Thiosocius teredinicola: one gene and its partners. The protein of the gene in region 3 interacts with the protein of the main gene of each other region in a pairwise test. Links are inferred from orthologs where the notes say so. Each region holds a gene or a part of one and is shown on either strand. Other genes may lie near its edges. The genes, in order: zipA, B1781_RS20695, ftsZ and rlmN.

Region 1 (4,482 bases), 520 kb from region 3 along the record:
AGCACCTCGCGCAGACGTTTGGCCTGACTCTGCTTGAGCTCGACCAGGTCCGTCAGACGCAGTGACATCACGGCGTCGAGCGTACCCAGCGCGTTGGCGATGTTGGCCGCCATGGTCTCGCCGATGCCGAGAATTCCGAGCGCGAACAGAAAGCGCGGCAGGGTCGTCTCGCGCGATTTGGCCAAGGCGTCGATCAGGTTCTGCGCCGATTTCTCGGCCATGCGATCCAGGCCGGCGAACTGCTCAACGCTCAGCTCGTACAGATCGGCAAGATCATCGACCATCTCACGGTCGACAAGCTGTTCGACCAGCTTGTCGCCCAATCCCTCGATGTCCATCGCGCGGCGTGAGGCGAAGTGCTTGATCGCCTCTTTGCGCTGCGCAGCGCAGTACAGACCACCGCTGCAGCGCGCGACGGCCTCACCTTCCGGTTTGATGACATCCGAGCCGCACACCGGGCAATGCGTCGGCATCATGACCGGCTTGGTTTTGTGCGGCCGCCTGTCCAGAACAACACTGACAACCTCGGGAATGACATCGCCGGCGCGGCGTACGAAAACGGTATCGCCCACCCGTACATCCTTGCGTGCGATCTCATCCATGTTGTGCAGCGTGGCATTGCTGACGGTCGCGCCGCCGACGAAGACCGGTGTCAGACGGGCGACCGGCGTGACGGCACCGGTCCGCCCGACCTGGAACTCGACCGCCTCGACAACGGTGATCTCTTCCTGAGCGGGAAACTTGTAGGCGATCGCCCAGCGCGGCGCGCGCGACACATAGCCCAGCGCCTGCTGATCGGCGACACGGTCGACCTTGAAAACCACGCCATCGATATCGTAGGCCAGCGCATCGCGGCGCTCAGCAATATCCGTGTAGTAAGCCGTACATGCTTCGAGCCCGACCATCACTTTCAGCTCCGGCGAGATCGGCAGGCCCCAGCCTTCGAGCAACGCCATGTTGCCGCTGTGGGTGTCGCCCATGTCATGGCCCTCGACCTCGCCAAGCCCATAGCAGAACATCGCCAACGGTCGACTCGCGGTGATCTTGGAGTCCAGTTGTCGCAGGCTGCCGGCGGCGGCATTGCGCGGATTGGCAAATTCCTTATCGCCCTGCGCACGCTGGCGTGCATTGAGCTTGGCGAAACCGGCCTTGGGCATGAAGATCTCGCCACGCACCTCGAGTACCGGCGGCCAACCCTTTCCCTTCAAGCGCAGTGGCACCGATTTGATCGTCTTGACGTTCTGCGTGACGTTTTCGCCGCGCGTGCCGTCACCACGCGTTGCTGCCTGCACCAGCACACCGTCTTCGTAGCGGATACTGATGGCCAGGCCGTCGAGCTTGGGCTCGGCGGCATAGCCCACCTCGCCATCGAGCTTCAGTCGTTCGCGCACCCGTCGGTCAAAGTCGGCCATCGATTCGGCCGACAGGGCGTTGTCTAGCGACAACATCGGCAGTCGATGTTTGACCTCTTCGAAGGCGGAAAGCGGCGCACCTCCGACGCGTTGGGTCGGCGAATCGAGGGTGATCAGGTCGGGATGCTGGCGCTCGAGTTCCTGCAACGCGCGGAATACCCGATCGTATTCGGCGTCCGGCACTTCCGGGTCATCCAGCACATAGTATCGATGGTTGTAGCGTTCGATCAGTTCGCGCAGGGAGGTGATCTCGGCCTGCGGCGATGGCTTTTTGCTCAATGCCGGCTCCGCGCCAGTTTTATCTTTCGACGATGCTCAATGATCGATTCGCGGGTGTGTTCCTGCATCTGACGGGTCAGCTTGTTGTGCCGCTCGTCCTGCAATTCACCTTGCATCAACGCGGCCAGACTGTTGGCCGTCGCCAGCATGGCCTCGTAGATCTCGACGCCGTCGCGCACGCCGGGCAACTGGGTGAACATCGACAGGCCGGGCGTGCTGAAATTCGCCATGTCGTCGGCCGGGAAGGTACCCGGCTCGACCATGCTCGCCATGCTGAACATGACACGGTCGCTGTTGCCGTCGTACCGATGGTAGATCGACATATCTCCGATCTGCATGCCGTTCTGCTGGCATGCGCGTTCGATGGCGCTGCCACTGAAACTACCGTTCTTGGCCTTCAGGTTGATTACGACAATCTTGCGTTCGACCTCATCGGCCAGCGCCGGGTCGGTGTGCAGGTAGTCGTTGTCGCCATGTGCATCGAAGTTCAGATCCATCGAGAATTGCGGATCATCGTTGCGCGACGCAGACCAGTCACCCACATCGACCGGATCGGGATCGAGTGTCGACGCCGCACGTTTGTTCGGGTTGCGCGGCGCGGCTTTCGGCTTTTCGGGTTCGGCCTGAGTTGCCGGTTTTTGTTGCGGCTCGGGTTGCGGCTGCGCTGCGGTTTGCGGCCGGCTCTCATTGCCCAACGGCATCTCGGCCTGCGCCAACCGCGATATCACGGTTTCCGGTTCGTCCTTGGCGGACGCCACGGGTGGCTGCTGTTTGGGTTTGAGGCCAAGCACCTCGTCGGGATCGTCGTCGTAGTCGCTGTAGTCGTCGACGTCGTCATCATCCAGCGTCGGTTCGGCACGCGATCCCCGGGCGGATTCTTCCCCACCCTGGTAATCGTCGCCGCGAGCAACGTCGCGCGCCATGCGTTTGTGCGGCATGGCGTGCTTGTAGCGATCCCAAAGATAGATGCCCACCACCAGCAGGACACCGAAGACGATAAGTATGAGTCTAACGAGATCTGGATCCATCGCTATTTGCCGTCGAACAACTCCAATCGACCGAATGTCGGATTCGGCCGGTACGCACCCTTAAACCGCGGCAAGCGCCGCCGCTTCTTCCACATCGACTGAGACCAATCGCGACACGCCGGGTTCATGCATCGTAACCCCGCTGAGTTGATTGGCGATCTCCATCGTGACCTTGTTATGGGTGATGAATATGAACTGTACGTGCTCGGACATTTCCTTGACCAGCGACGAGTAACGACCGACGTTGGCGTCATCCAGCGGCGCATCAACCTCGTCGAGCATACAGAACGGTGCCGGATTCAGGCGGAAGATCGCGAACACCAGTGCCACCGCGGTCAATGCCTTCTCACCGCCGGACAACAGGTGAATGCTGCTGTTGCGCTTGCCGGGCGGGCGGGCCATAACGGTCACGCCGGTGTCGAGCAGGTCTTCGCCGGTCAGTTCCAGGTAGGCATGACCGCCACCGAACAGTTTCGGAAACAGCTCTTTGAACCCGCTGTCGACACGGTCGAAGGTTTCTTTGAAACGCGTGCGCGTCTCGCGGTCGATTTTGCGAATCGCCTCTTCGAGCGTCGCCAGCGATTTACTGACGTCTTCGTGCTGGCTGTCGAGATAGGCCATACGCTCGCTCTGTTCCTTGAACTCGTCGATCGCCGCCAGGTTGATCGGCCCGAGCCGCTGGATGCGATTCGCCAGTTCTTCAGCGCGTTGCTGCCAGGCCTGCACGCTCGCCTCTTCGGCCATCTCTTCGTGCAGCTGGGCACGCTCAAAGCCGGTCTCAGCGAGCTGCTCTTCGAGCGTTTTGCTGCGTACCATTATCTCTTGGCGTGCCATGCGGGCCTGATCGAGGCGTGAGCGCTCGTCCTGCACGCGCTGCTCGACCTGGTGACGTGATTGATCGTGTTCGCGCAGCTGATGGTCGATCGCTTCCAGATGCTTGCGCGCCTCGGTCAGTTGCGTCTCGACGCCTGAACGTTCCTGCAACTGGCTCTCGAGTTTCGCCTGTTGTTCGCCGATCGGCGCCTTGCTGGAGTCGAGGCTGGTCTCGAGATCGCCGCAACGCTGTTGCAGTTGCTCGAGCTGTTGCTGCATGCGGTCGATGCCGTTACGCAACGAGTCTTCCGAGGTGCGCATCGATTCGACGCGCAGGGCAATCTCGTGCACCTTGTTGCGCGCCTCGCTCGCCGCACTGCGCGCATGGTCGAGCACGCCGCGCAGCTCGTCGCGCTTGGCCACGTACTGATCGCGCTGGTTGCCGAGGTCTTCTATCGAGGCCAGCGCTGCATGCAGGCGGCTACGCGCCTCCTCCATGTCGCTGTTACCCTGCTCGATCTGCTGACGCAGTTCTTCGGCGTCGCTCTCCAACCCTTCGAGTCGGTGCCGGATCTGCTCTGCGCGCGCCTGTTTGCCGCTCAGCAGTGCGCGCACCTCGGACACCACGCGTTGCGCGGCTTCGAGTTCACGCTGCTGTGTCTCACGCGCCTGCTCGGCCTCGACCAGGGCCTCGCGATCGAGCGCCAGTTGGTCGGCCAGTTCGTGAACACGCGGTTCGAGTTCTTCCTGGCGTTGCTGCAGATCGCGAATCTCCTGTTCGCGCGCCAGCACGCCGGCCTGCGCATCGCTGCCACGCTGCAGGCTGACCCAGCCGCGACCGACACGGATGCCGTCGGGCGTCACCAGGCTCTCGCCCGGATTGAGCTGGCCACGCCGCGACAATGCCTCGTCGAGACTGTCGGCGACATAGATGGCATTGAGCAGATGCA
Region 2 (4,383 bases), 550 kb from region 3 along the record:
CGGGTAGTGCCGCAGCAACTGCGTCTTGATATCGACCCCGGGAAAACGGTGGCGGTGCACGGCGAACTGCGCCGTCTCTTCCTGGGTGAGGTTCACCCGGATCGGTACGCTGTCGAAACGCCGCTTGCGCTTGCGCAGCTTCCAGAAGCGTTCGAGGTCTTCTTCGCTGATCTCGATGATCTGGCCGAGACCGGCCAGGGTATCGTTGAGGTTGCCGGCCTGTTCGGGGGTGATCTCCAGGCTGTAGGCGGGCCGGTTCTGTGCCAGCAGCACGCCTTTGCGGTCGTAGATCAGGCCGCGCGTCGGCGGCAGCGGCACAACCTTGACGCGGTTCTCGCGCGACAAGGTGGTGAAGTGTTCGTGGCTGACGACCTGCAATTGCACCATGCGCCAGACCAGCGCACCGACCGCGAGCAGCACCAGCAGGCCGCCGATGATCGCGCGGTTCAGAAACGCCTGGCTTTCGCGGATGGTGTCTTTGAGCTGCATGGTCTCAGATGACTTTGAAGTGACGCCGCACCTTGCGCAGCGTGACGAACACCCAGGGCCACAGCAGCGCGCCGATCAACGGCACCACCCAGTATTCCAGGCCAGGCGTGGTCTCACGGGTGGCGCCGATCACCCACAGCGACAGCAGGTGATCGATGACCAGCAACAGCATGACGCCCAGCGATTGCTGCCAGAACGGGAACACGCGGATGCGTTGATGCAATTGTATGGCGATGAAGAGCACGATCGACAGGCCGAGTGCATGTTGCCCGAGCAGGGTCGCCGTCAGTACGTCGAGCACCACGCCGACGATGAAGCCGCTACCGACGCCCACGCGGTGCGGTAGGGCGATCGCCCAGTAGATCATCACCAGCGTGACCCATTGTGGCCGAAACGCCCTCGACCACTCGGGCATCGGCAGTATCGTCAGCAACATGGCGATACAGATGGTGACGACGATCACCACGCGACCCTGGGCGACACTGCTCACTCTTCGCCCTCAATGACCTGTTCGGTAGGTTTCTGCGCTGGCTTTTCGGCCGGTTTCTCGGCGGTCGGGGATGCTGCGTCGGCCGCATCTTCGCCGCCTTCGGGCGACACGCCGTTCGGCGATATCGCGAGCTGGTTCGGCACCGTCCATACCAGCAGCACTTCGCGGCTGCGATCGAGATGCGCGCGCGGCTGGGCGAGTACGGTCGAGAACGGCGCATCCGGCGAGCGGTCGATCCGGGTTACCGTGGCCACCGGGTAGCCGGGCGGGAACTTGCCGCCAAGCCCGGAGGTGACCAGCAGGTCGCCTTCGACGATGTCGGAGTTGGTCGGCAGGTAGGGCAGTCGCAGTTCGTCGATCCGCCCGGTGCCGACGGCGATAGTGCGCAGGCCGTTGCGCAACACCTGTACCGGCAGCGCGTGGCTGCTGTCGGTGATCAGCAGCACGGTCGACGACAGCGGCGTGACGCTGGTCACCTGGCCCATGACCGCGTGCGCGTCGAGCACCGGTTGGCCCTCGAACACCCCCGAGGTGCCGCCCTTGTTGATGATGACCTGCTGTTTGTAGGGATCGAGGTCGACCGACGACAGCTCGGCGACCAGCACACGGTCGCCGACCTTGAACGAGGAATCGACCAGGTCGCGCAGGCGCATGTTTTCGGCCTGTAGCGATTCGTACTTCTGCAGTTCGGCACGCAGTCGCAGGTTCTGTTCGCGCAGCAACTCGTTCTGTTCGAGCAGGGTATCGCGGCTGCTGGTGGTCGTGCTGAGCCACTCGGACGCCGAAAACGGCAGGTCGGCCATGTATTGCAGCGGATAGGTGATGAAGGCCAGGGCGCTGCGCAGGTCCTGCAGGTGGTGGTAACGATGATCCATTACCAGCAGGGTCAGCGACAGAATGACGGCGGCCACCAGCCGCGTAGCTTGGGACGGGCCTTGTGCAAAGATCGGCTTGATTGCGACGCTCTCCGTTCTTGCGATTTGTCACACACGGCGGCTGCCCACGCCACCGTGAAAGGGGTCACTCGACCGTGAAGATCTCGCCCCCACGCTCGTCCATCAGCTCCAGTGCACGACCGCCACCACGCGCCACGCAGGTCAGCGGGTCTTCGGCGATCACCACCGGCAGGCCGGTTTCCTCTTCGATCAGACGGTCGAGGTCTTTGAGCAGCGCGCCGCCGCCGGTCAGCACGATGCCGCGCTCGGCGACGTCGGCGCCGAGTTCCGGCGGGGTCTGTTCGAGGGCCTTCTTGACGGCATCGACGATGCCCGACAGCGGCTCCTGCAATGCCTCGAGGATCTCGTTGGAGCTCAGCGTGAAGCTGCGCGGCACACCCTCGGCGAGGTTGCGGCCTTTGACTTCGAGCTCGTGAACTTCGTTCCCGGGGTAGGCCGAGCCGATCTCTTTCTTGACCCGTTCGGCGGTGGCTTCACCGATCAGCGTGCCGTAGTTGCGGCGCACATAGTTGATGATGGCCTCGTCGAATTTGTCGCCGCCGATACGCACCGAGTTCGAGTACACGATGCCGTTGAGCGAGATGATCGCGACCTCGGAGGTGCCGCCACCGATGTCGAGCACCATCGAGCCGCGTGCCTCGTCGACCGGCAGGCCGGCGCCGATCGCGGCCGACATCGGCTCTTCGATCAGGTAGACCTCGCGTGCACCGGCACCGGCGGCCGATTCCTTGATTGCGCGGCGTTCGACCTGGGTCGAGCCGCACGGTACGCATACCAGCACGCGCGGGCTGGGGCGGATCAGGCGGGATTCGTGCACCTTATGAATGAAGTACTGCAGCATCTTCTCGGTGACGGTGAAGTCGGCGATCACGCCCTCTTTCATCGGCCGGATCGCGGTGATGTTGGCCGGGGTACGGCCGAGCATCTTCTTGGCCTCTTCGCCGACGGCGGCGACCGATTTGGGGCCGCCGGGACCACGGTCCTGACGAATGGCGACGACCGACGGCTCGTTGAGCACTATTCCCTGGTCACGGGCGTAGATCAGGGTGTTGGCGGTGCCGAGGTCGATCGACAGGTCGTTGGAGAAAAGTCCACGAATACGACGAAGGAACATGCTGTGATTTCCGGTGGCCGGTCGGGCGACCTGTCTTGCGAGGGCCTCGACCTAAAACGAATATGCAGTGTACTGAGGAACCATGCCCCAGAAAGAGGCGTAATCTAGCAACGGCCCCGGTGTTCGGCAAGCGCATTGGTTCGCAGTTGGTTTCGACCGTGCGCCGTAATGTGTTAATTTCGCGTCCTCGTTCGTGTCCAACCGAAGCGGCTGCATACCATGTCTCTGTCTGCTGATGATGTTGCAAAGATAGCTCACCTTGCGCGCCTCGCGGTGTCGCCGGATGAAACCGAGTCGATGGGCAAGGAGCTGTCGAATATCCTCGACCTGGTCGCGCAGATGGATGCCGTCGACACCGACGCCGTGCAACCGATGGCGCACCCGCTGGAGATGGCGCAGCGCCTGCGGCCCGACGCGGTCAGCGAGGTGAATCGCCGCGAGGCCTACCAGGCCACCGCGCCGGCGGTTGAAAACGGCCTGTTCCTGGTGCCGAAAGTTATCGAATGAGGCAGCGACGGTGGTGAACGTCTACACACCGCTTGCATCGTCTCACGCCCCCAAACCGATCATGGATCGTCTGTAATCCCATGCATACCAAGACCATCGCGGAATTGTCGCGCTCGCTGCAAAGCGGCGAGCTGTCGAGCACCGAGCTGACGCAGCATATGCTGCAGCGCATCAAGGCGCACGACGACAAGCTCAACAGCTTTGTCACGGTGACCGAAGAGGCCGCACTCGAGCAGGCCAAGGCCGCCGACGCGCGGATCGCCGCCGGCAATGCCGGCCCGCTGACCGGCATCCCGATCGCGTACAAGGACATCTTCTGTACCGAGGGCGTGCGCACCACCTGTGGTTCGCGCATGCTGGAGAACTGGATTTCGCCGTACGACGCAACGGTCGTCGCCAATCTGCGCGCTGCCGGCGCCGTGATGCTCGGCAAGACCAATATGGACGAGTTCGCGATGGGCTCGTCGAACGAAACCAGCTATTACGGCCCGGTGCGTAACCCGTGGAACACCGACAAGGTGCCCGGTGGTTCGTCCGGCGGTTCGGCGGCGGCCGTTGCGGCGCGCCTGTGCTGCGGCGCGACCGGCACCGACACCGGTGGCTCGATCCGTCAGCCGGCCGCGTTGACCGGCATCACCGGCCTCAAGCCGACCTATGGACGTTGCTCGCGCTGGGGCATGATCGCGTTCGCCTCGTCGCTCGACCAGGCCGGACCGATGACGCGCAGCGCCGAAGATGCGGCGATCATGCTCGGTGCGATGTCCGGTTTCGATGAACGCGACTCGACCAGTGCCGAGCGGCCGGTGGATGACTATGTCGCGGCGCTG
Region 3 (4,395 bases):
GGTGAGCTCGTTCGCTTGAACGGCCCTAAGGGCAATGAAAAGCGCGTCGTCAGTTTCTATCGCGCTGTCGCGTCGCGCGCGACCAAGCGCGAACTGCGCGTGACCGAAGTGGAACTCGATCAGCGGCGCCATTGGTGGTTGCGGTTCGAAGGTGGATTGACGGTGTCGCTCGGACGCGAAGACGTGGATGAGCGCCTGACACAGTTCTTCCGTGTCTACCCAAGTCTTGCTTCGCAGTCGGCGCGCCAACCCGAACGCGTGGATATGCGATACGCGCATGGATTTGCAGTGCGTTGGCGCGAGATTGCCGACGATGATGAAGCGGCAAAGGCCGAGAAGTTGCAGGAAAAGGTTTAATGGTCAAACGTACCGACAAGAACATAATCGTTGGCCTTGATATCGGCACCTCCAAGGTGGTGGCGATTGTCGGCGAGGTGCGCCAGGACAACGAGATCGAGATCATCGGCATCGGTTCGCATCCGTCGCGCGGCCTGAAGAAAGGGGTCGTCGTCAATATCGAATCGACGGTGCAATCGATCCAGCGTGCCGTAGAAGAAGCCGAACTGATGGCCGGCGTCGAGATCGACTCGGTGTATGCCGGGATCGCCGGCAGTCATGTGTCGAGTCTGAACTCACACGGTATCGTCCCGATCAAAGATGGCGAGGTGTCGCATACCGATGTCGAGCGTGTGATCGATGCCGCGCGCGCCGTTGCCATACCCGCTGATCAGAAGATCCTGCACATCCTGCCGCAGGAATTCATCATCGATAACCAGGAAGGTATTCACGATCCGGTCGGCATGTCGGGCGTGCGACTCGAGGCGCGGGTGCACATGGTGACCGGTGCGGTTAGTGCGGCGCAGAACATCATCAAATGCGTGCGCCGTTGTGGGCTCGAGGTCGAAGACCTGATCCTGGAACAGCTGGCGTCGAGTTATTCGGTGCTGGAAGACGATGAAAAGGATCTCGGCGTCTGCCTCGTCGATATCGGTGGCGGTACCACCGACATCGCCGTATTCACCGGCGGTTCGATCCGACATACCGCGGTCATCCCGATCGCAGGCGATCAGGTCACCAATGATATCGCGGTCGCGTTGCGTACGCCGACGCAGCACGCCGACGAGATCAAGCTCAAGTACGCCTGCGCGTTGACCCAACTCGCCAGCCCCGATGAAACCATCGAGGTGCCGAGCATCGGTGATCGTCCGCCGCGTCGTCTTTCACGTCAGACGCTGGCCGAAGTGGTCGAGCCGCGCTACGAAGAGTTGCTCACTCTGATTCAAATGGAACTGCGTCGCTCAGGTTATGAAGACCTGGTTGCCGGCGGCGTGGTGCTGACTGGCGGTAGCGCCAAGATGGAAGGTCTTATCGACCTCGCTGAAGAGGTTTTTCACATGCCGGTGCGGCTCGGTATCCCGCAGTACGTGACCGGTCTCGTTGATGTGGTTCGCAATCCAATTCACGCCACCGGCGTGGGCTTGCTGTTGTTTGGACATAGAAACCGGGCCGTGCGGGTGCCCGAGATCGCCGGTGGCGGCGGAATCAAATCGGTTTGGAACCGGATGCGAAGCTGGTTCCAGGGAAACTTTTAATAAAAGCAGACACGACTTTCATGATGTCTTGTCTGGGTTTGGAGGATAGCTAAATGTTTGAATTGATGGATGTGGACAGCCAGAGCGCAGTAATTAAGGTCGTCGGTGTCGGCGGCGGTGGCGGCAACGCCGTCAATCACATGCTGCGTTCCAATATCGAAGGCGTTGAGTTCATCTGTGCCAACACCGATGCGCAGGCTTTGAAGAACACCGAGGTCAAGACAGCTTTGCAGCTGGGTGCGAACGTCACCCGCGGACTTGGTGCAGGTGCCAATCCGAATCGCGGCTTCGACGCAGCGATGGAGGATCGCGACCGCATCTACGAAGCCATCGAAGGTGCCGACATGATCTTTATTACCGCCGGTATGGGTGGCGGTACCGGAACCGGTGCGGCGCCCGTTGTTGCCGAGGTGGCGAGAGAGCTTGGGATCCTGACCGTTGCGGTGGTCACCAAGCCGTTCAGCTTCGAAGGCGCCAAGCGTATGCAGGTAGCCGAAGACGGCATCGCCAAGCTTTCCGAGCATGTTGATTCGGTGATCACGATTCCGAACGAAAAATTGTTGGCCGTACTCGGCAAGACAACCTCTTTGCTGGATGCCTTCAAGGCAGCCAATGATGTACTGCTCAACGCCGTTCAAGGTATTGCCGAGTTGATCACCAAGCCTGGTCTGATCAACGTCGACTTTGCCGATGTGCGCACCGTGATGTCCGAGATGGGTGTGGCGATGATGGGCACCGGTCGTGCAACCGGCGAGAAGCGCGCTCGCGAAGCGGCCGAAACGGCCATTCGCAGCCCGCTGCTTGAAGACATCAATCTTTCCGGCGCGCGCGGCATCCTGGTGAACATCACCGCCGGACTCGATCTGGCGATCGGTGAGTTCGACGAGGTCGGCAACACCGTTAAGGAATTTGCACGTGATGACGCAACGGTGGTCGTCGGTACGGTCATCGACCCGGATATGGTTGACGAAATGCGGGTGACCGTCGTTGCGACGGGTCTTGGTGAAGACCTGCCGGTTGCGGCCCCGCAGCCCGAGGTTGAGATCAAGCCGGTGCGTCTGGTCAGCAATGATGCGGGCGAACAGGAAGAATCCGATTACAATGCCCTGGAAATGCCGACGACCGTCCGCCGCGGTGCAAAGACTGCGAACGACTTCGTCAAGGCGGCCGAGGCGAAAGATATGGAGTATCTCGATATCCCGGCATTCTTGCGGCGCCAGGCTGATTGAGCGCCGGGGTATACCCCAGCCTGCCCAATGGGAACTATTGACATTTTAGCTTGATCTAATGGTCACAAATGCCGACAATAAGGGTAATCCCTAAGCAGGTGTCGGGGGATCACTAGCTACTGCGTCGTTGAGATTCCGCGATGTAGGAAGTCTAATTGACTGAATTTGCAGGAATTTCGACTCGGAGAGTCTGAACCGATGATCAAACAGCGCACTTTGAAAAACGTGATCCGTGCTACCGGGGTTGGTCTGCACACCGGCGAGAAGGTCTATCTGACCTTGCGTCCCGCGGCCCCCGATACCGGCATCGTGTTCCGTCGGGTTGATCTCGATTCACCTGTCGACATCCCTGCGAAAGCTGAAAACGTGGGTGATACCCGCCTGTCGACCACGCTGATGAAAGACGGCGTGCGCATTTCGACGGTCGAGCACCTGTTGTCGGCCTTTGCCGGCCTCGGCATCGATAACGCTTATGTTGACGTCAGTGCGCCCGAAGTGCCGATCATGGACGGCAGCGCCGGTCCGTTCGTCTTTTTGATCCAATCGGCGGGTGTTGAGGAGCAAAACGTTGCCAAGCGTTTCATTCGCATCAAAAAGCCGGTCGAGATCAAGGAAGGCGACAAGATTGCGCGCTTCGAGCCATTCAACGGTTTCAAGGTGAGCTTCGGTATCGACTTCGACCACCCGGCGATGAGCAATGAAAGCACCCGCTCAGTGATTGACTTCTCGTCGACGTCCTTTGTCAAAGAAGTCAGTCGTGCCCGTACGTTCGGTTTCCTGCGTGATATCGAGATGCTGCGTGAAAACGGCCTGGCACTGGGCGGCAGCATGGACAACGCCATCGTTGTCGACGATTTCCGCGTGCTGAACGAAGACGGTCTTCGTTACGAAGACGAGTTCGTAAAGCACAAGATTCTGGACGCCATTGGTGACCTGTACCTGCTGGGGCATAGCCTGATTGGCGCGTTCAGTGGCTACAAATCAGGGCATGAATTGAACAATCGATTGCTCAAGGCGTTGATTGCTCAGCCGGACGCATGGGAAGAAGTAACGTTCGATAACGCCGAGCGTGCTCCGATCTCCTATATGCAGCCGGCGCACGTTTCCTGATAGGTAACTTATTGTTATTTCGAGCGTTTTAGCGCATCCCCCAGGCGCTTCAACGCTTCGCGGAGCTGCGGCTGTTTGGTTTCAGCCGCCGTCTCGTGGATAATCTCCGCCGCGACATCCGATCTGACGGCGCGGCGGGGTTTCTTGCTGCGTCGTATCTGCGGGATCAACATCTTGATACTGACGGATTGCAGATTCGGATAATGCAGTCGCAGCAGACTGGCGATTTCCGGCGCCAGATAGCGTAATCGGGTTGCCCATACGGGCGAATCGGTATGCAGAACCAGCCGCTGCTCACGGAACTGAGCTGCTAAGCAATGATTGGCTAGGTCAACGGGCAAGCATTGCCGAACCTGCGCCAAGAGGGTTTTCTGCGCGCTTATCTCGCGTTCGAGAAATCGAAGCGTTGGTTTGTCTTTAAGCAGGTGGCGAACCGACTTAGGGTTGTGGGACATCGTGATGGG
Region 4 (4,478 bases), 2.0 Mb from region 3 along the record:
GTTCGCGGCCGACCGCAAAGGTCTGTTGCGGGACATTTCGTCGGTGTTCGCCAATGCCGAGATCGATGTGCTGGGCGTCAACACCCAGTCCGATCGGCGCAACGAGCGGGCGAATATGCGTTTCACCGCCGAGGTCAGCGACATGACTCAACTCAGCCGGGTCATGGAACGCCTGTCCCAGATTCCCGACGTGCTCGACGTGCGTCGGCAATTATCCTAATTGCCGACCCCGCTTGCCTGTGTTTCAATTACCAAACTAAGCCCCCGATTTAAAAGAGAAATTCTGTTATTCTTAAACCAGTTTCGAGTCGTTGCGTTAAAACCACACGACTCTGGCGGGAAAAATAACGAAAAACAACACTCGGGTTCTATTCATCAGGCAGCCGCCGGCTGCTCGATTTCGTCTTTTTGTATCTGATCTTATTGGAGTTTTCGATGGCCGTTGAACGTACCATTTCCATCATCAAACCGGATGCTGTGGCAAAAAATGTCATTGGCGATATCTACAACCGGTTTGAAAAAGGCGGTCTGCGCATTATTGCAGCGAAGATGATGCACCTGTCGCGCGAGCAGGCAGGCGAGTTCTACGCTGTCCACAAAGAGCGTCCGTTCTACAACGACCTGGTCGATTTCATGACTTCCGGTCCGGTTATGGTGCAGGTCCTCGAGGGCGAGGGCGCGATTGCCAAGAACCGTGAGCTGATGGGTGCAACCAACCCGCAGGAAGCCGCCGCGGGCACGATCCGCGCCGATCACGCCAAGACGGTCGACGAAAACGCGGTTCACGGATCCGACGGTCCCGACACCGCCGCCACCGAGATCGCTTTCTTCTTCCCCGAAGGCGTGTGTGAGCGCACCCGCTGAGCCACACTTGATGACCGAGGCGCCCAAGACCAATCTTGTCGGACTGACGAAGTCGGCCATCGAGGCCTATTTCGTCGGCCTGGGCGCCAAGGCTTTTCACGGTCGCAATGTGCTCAAGTGGATCCACAAGCACGGCGTGATCGATTTCGATGCGATGACCGATGTACCGCAGAAGCTGCGCGATCAGCTCAAGCAGCAAGCGGAGATCGTCGTGCCGAAGATTGCGCTGGTGCAGCCGGCGCGTGACGGCACCACCAAGTGGGTGCTGGAACTGGCCGACGGCCAGCACATCGAGACCGTGCATATCCCGGAAGACAACCGCGACACCATCTGCGTGTCGTCGCAGGTGGGGTGCGCGCTCGATTGTTCCTTCTGTTCGACCGCCCAGCAGGGCTTCAACCGCAACCTGACGACCGACGAGATCATCGGCCAGGTGTGGTTGGCGACGCGTGAACTCGGCAGGATTCCGACCAACGTGGTGATGATGGGGATGGGTGAGCCGCTGGCCAACATCGACAATGTCGTCCCCGCGATGGATCTGATGCAGGAGGATCTCGCCTACATGATCTCGAAGGCGAGGGTGACTCTGAGTACCTCGGGCATCGTGCCGGCGCTCAACCGGCTGCGCGACCTCAGCGATGTCAGCCTGGCGGTGTCGCTGCATGCGCCAGACAATGAGCTGCGCGACCAGTTGGTGCCGATCAACAGGAAATACCCGCTAGAGCAGCTCATCCCGGCGTGTAAAAATTTTATAAGCAGCGACAAACGCCGCAAGATCACCTGGGAATATGTCATGCTTGATGGTGTGAACGATTCGATTTCCCATGCCAAGGCCCTGATCCGGTTGCTTCAGGGTGTCCCGTCAAAGGTCAATCTGATCCCGTTCAATCCTTTCCCGGGCAGTGATTATCGAACCTCGCCCGAAGAGCGGGTTGAAGCGTTTCGTCAGCGCCTGAAGCGTGCCGGCATTATCGCGACTACGCGCAAAACGCGCGGCGAGGACATCGATGCGGCATGTGGTCAGCTCGTAGGCAAGGTGCGCGACCGCAGTCGGCGCCAGTTCAAACGGATTCCGGTAGTTCAGGAGCATGTTCAATGACGCAGGGTTGGGTTCGACTGCTGCTGCTCGTAGTCATCAGCGTCTCGCTGTCAGCCTGTAATAAGGCCACGGTACGCGACGACGATGCCGGCGCCACCGGCGACCTTGGTTCGCCGTTGGTCGGACCGAGCCCGGCGGATGTGTATATCGATCTGTCTGCCGTTTACCTGCAAGAAGGCAATCTCAGTGAAGCCCTGACGAATGCCAAGAAGGCGGTCATCGTCGATCCCAGGTCGAGCAATGCCCACTACGTCCTGGCGCTGGTGTACCAGCGACTTGGTCAGATGAAAGCCGCCGGCGAGTCGTTCCGCAAGGCCGTATCCGTCGGCCCGCGCAACCCGGTGGCGTTGAATGCCTACGGGTCTTATCTGTGCAAACAGAAGAACTACGAAGAGGCGGACAAATACTTCCGCCGGGCGCTGGCCAATCCTCTGTACAGCACCCCGTGGCTCGCATGGCATAACGCCGGCCACTGTAACGAACTTGCCGGTGCGACCGGCAAAGCGGAGAGCGATTATCGTGGGGCCTTACGCACGAACCCGCGCTTCGGGCCAAGCCTGCTGGGCATGGCGAAACTCAGTTTTCAGGGAGGGAACTACCTTTCAGCGCGTGCCTATCTGCAACGCTACGGCGAAGTGGCTAAGCATACCCCTGAAAGTCTATGGCTAGGTGTACGCACCGAAAATCAGTTGGGCGACAAGGATCAGATGGCAAGTTACAGCCTGAAACTGAAAGCCAGATATCCGGATTCAGAAGAAGCCAAATTCCTGCAATCGATTGAGTGAACTATGAGCGCTGTAATCCCCGAGCAAACCAATAACAACGTTACAGAATTCTACTCACCGGGACCTGGTGAGCGCTTGCGTGCCGCACGATTATCGAAAGGAATCGACCTGGCGAAGATCGCCAGCGAGTTGCACCTCACGAGCAGTGTTGTCGAAGCCCTCGAGGCCGACAAATTCGACGAGGTCGGTGCGCGCGTTTTCGTCCGCGGCTACCTGCGCAACTACGCGCGGTTCGTCGATGTGCCGGTTGAATCGGTCATGCGACAGTTCGACGAGAAGTGGCCGGATGACAGCGCCAAACAGGCTATGGTCAAGCATGCCTCGCCGCGCCTGCCGGCAGATGGCGGACCGAGTCGCGGTCTGGCCGGGGCCGTCACCTGGTTGTTGCTGATCACCCTGATCGCACTTTTCCTGGTGTGGTGGCGCGGCTATCTCGACGACATCGTGCCCGGCTCGGCATCGACCGGCGATACCGCGACCGAAGAAGCGGCGGCCGACGGCATACTGCCGCTGAATGATGGGACGGTGGAAGGCGGCCTGATGCAGCAGGACGACCCGTCGATGGCCGATGGCAGCCTGCGTCTGCCGGCGCCGTCGCCCGAGGTGCCGCTGGACAGTTCGGCAGCCGAGCCGGTCGATAGTGCGAATGAAGCCGCCGGCGAATTGAGCCTGCCCGCAGCACCGCCGAGCAGCGCGACGGATGCAGCGGAATCGGCGACGGGCACCGCGTTGGCCGACAGCCAGGCACCAGTAGCTCCGGCCGCGCCGGAGGTGGTCATGACCTTCAATGCGCCGTGCTGGGTCGATGTGCGTGACAGCGATCGGCAGTTCAAATTGTTCGGCGAGATGCCGAAAGGCACGCGCAAGGTGCTTGGCGGAGAGCCACCCTATAAAATAGTGATCGGTAACGCGCGCGCGGTAACGATCAGCGTGAATGGCGTGCCGGTCGATCTGGCACCCTACGCCAAGGGCAATGTGGCGAGGTTCACGCTGGAACCCTGACCGGCGTTCGCCTTTCACGGTAACGATCTCAATGCCCCGCCTATGCGGGGCTTCGGTTTTTTCTACAAGACGTTTTCATGGCTAAAAGCATTCAGGCAATCCGTGGCATGCACGACGTGCTGCCGCAACAGTCGCCCCTGTGGCAGTTCCTCGAGCAGCGCGTGGCGACTGTGCTCAAGGCCTACGGCTACCGCGAGATCCGCATGCCGATCCTCGAGGTGACCGAGCTGTTCAAACGCTCGATCGGTGAAGTGACCGACATCGTCGAGAAAGAGATGTACACCTTCGATGATCGCAATGGCCTGAGCGTCACCATGCGGCCTGAGGGCACCGCCGGCTGCGTGCGTGCGGCGATGGAAAACGGCCTGCTGCACAACCAGACGCAGCGCCTGTGGTACCAGGGGCCGATGTTCCGCTACGAAAAACCGCAGAAAGGGCGCTATCGCCAGTTTCACCAGATCGGCGTCGAAACGTACGGCATGGCCGGACCGGATATCGACGCCGAAGTCATCCTGATCACGGCGCGTATCTGGGCCGCCCTGGGCATTCCCGAGCTCGAACTGCAGCTCAATACGCTCGGCACGCCGGACGAGCGCCAGGCCTATCGCGAAGAGCTTGTTGCGTATTTTTCGGACAACGCCGCGCTGCTCGACGAAGACAGCCAGCGGCGCCTGACCACCAACCCGCTGCGTATTCTGGACAGCAAAAATCCTGACATGCGCGATATG

Evidence for each region.
Region 1: the proteins of ftsZ (region 3) and zipA interact in binary tests that used the Escherichia coli proteins (3 or more experiments, as listed by UniProt). The link is inferred for Thiosocius teredinicola from one-to-one orthologs.
Region 2: the proteins of ftsZ (region 3) and B1781_RS20695 interact in binary tests that used the Escherichia coli proteins (3 or more experiments, as listed by UniProt). The link is inferred for Thiosocius teredinicola from one-to-one orthologs.
Region 4: the proteins of ftsZ (region 3) and rlmN interact in binary tests that used the Escherichia coli proteins (3 or more experiments, as listed by UniProt). The link is inferred for Thiosocius teredinicola from one-to-one orthologs.

What each region holds. Positions count from the first base shown.
Region 1 is NZ_CP019936.1:3,307,937-3,312,418, forward strand. What follows is about bases 704-3,625. They hold zipA (cell division protein ZipA), read right to left. Parts: upstream 2,720-3,625; coding sequence 1,688-2,719; downstream 704-1,687. Other genes in these bases: ligA (NAD-dependent DNA ligase LigA), read right to left, coding at 704-1,691; smc (chromosome segregation protein SMC), read right to left, coding at 2,780-3,625. Outside these bases: more of ligA, read right to left, coding at 1-703; more of smc, read right to left, coding at 3,626-4,482. UniProt on the Escherichia coli protein: Essential cell division protein that stabilizes the FtsZ protofilaments by cross-linking them and that serves as a cytoplasmic membrane anchor for the Z ring.
Region 2 is NZ_CP019936.1:4,379,540-4,383,922, reverse strand. The notes cover bases 1,025-3,847. They hold B1781_RS20695 (rod shape-determining protein), read right to left. Parts: upstream 3,050-3,847; coding sequence 2,000-3,049; downstream 1,025-1,999. Other genes in these bases: gatA (Asp-tRNA(Asn)/Glu-tRNA(Gln) amidotransferase subunit GatA), read left to right, coding at 3,637-3,847; gatC (Asp-tRNA(Asn)/Glu-tRNA(Gln) amidotransferase subunit GatC), read left to right, coding at 3,269-3,556; mreC (rod shape-determining protein MreC), read right to left, coding at 1,025-1,926. Also shown: mrdA (penicillin-binding protein 2), read right to left, coding at 1-489; rod shape-determining protein MreD, read right to left, coding at 494-979; more of mreC, read right to left, coding at 976-1,024; more of gatA, read left to right, coding at 3,848-4,383. UniProt on the Escherichia coli protein: Forms membrane-associated dynamic filaments that are essential for cell shape determination. Acts by regulating cell wall synthesis and cell elongation, and thus cell shape.
Region 3 is NZ_CP019936.1:3,829,804-3,834,198, reverse strand. What follows is about bases 899-3,733. They hold ftsZ (cell division protein FtsZ), read left to right. Parts: upstream 899-1,645; coding sequence 1,646-2,821; downstream 2,822-3,733. Other genes in these bases: lpxC (UDP-3-O-acyl-N-acetylglucosamine deacetylase), read left to right, coding at 3,020-3,733; ftsA (cell division protein FtsA), read left to right, coding at 899-1,592. Also shown: B1781_RS18175 (cell division protein FtsQ/DivIB), read left to right, coding at 1-357; more of ftsA, read left to right, coding at 357-898; more of lpxC, read left to right, coding at 3,734-3,931; B1781_RS18155 (DUF721 domain-containing protein), read right to left, coding at 3,946-4,386. UniProt on the Escherichia coli protein: Essential cell division protein that forms a contractile ring structure (Z ring) at the future cell division site. The regulation of the ring assembly controls the timing and the location of cell division.
Region 4 is NZ_CP019936.1:1,792,770-1,797,247, forward strand. The notes cover bases 1-2,918. They hold rlmN (23S rRNA (adenine(2503)-C(2))-methyltransferase RlmN), read left to right. Parts: upstream 1-874; coding sequence 875-1,963; downstream 1,964-2,918. Other genes in these bases: B1781_RS08710 (RelA/SpoT family protein), read left to right, coding at 1-220; ndk (nucleoside-diphosphate kinase), read left to right, coding at 436-864; pilW (type IV pilus biogenesis/stability protein PilW), read left to right, coding at 1,960-2,748; B1781_RS08730 (RodZ domain-containing protein), read left to right, coding at 2,752-2,918. In the rest of the region: more of B1781_RS08730, read left to right, coding at 2,919-3,750; hisS (histidine--tRNA ligase), read left to right, coding at 3,828-4,478.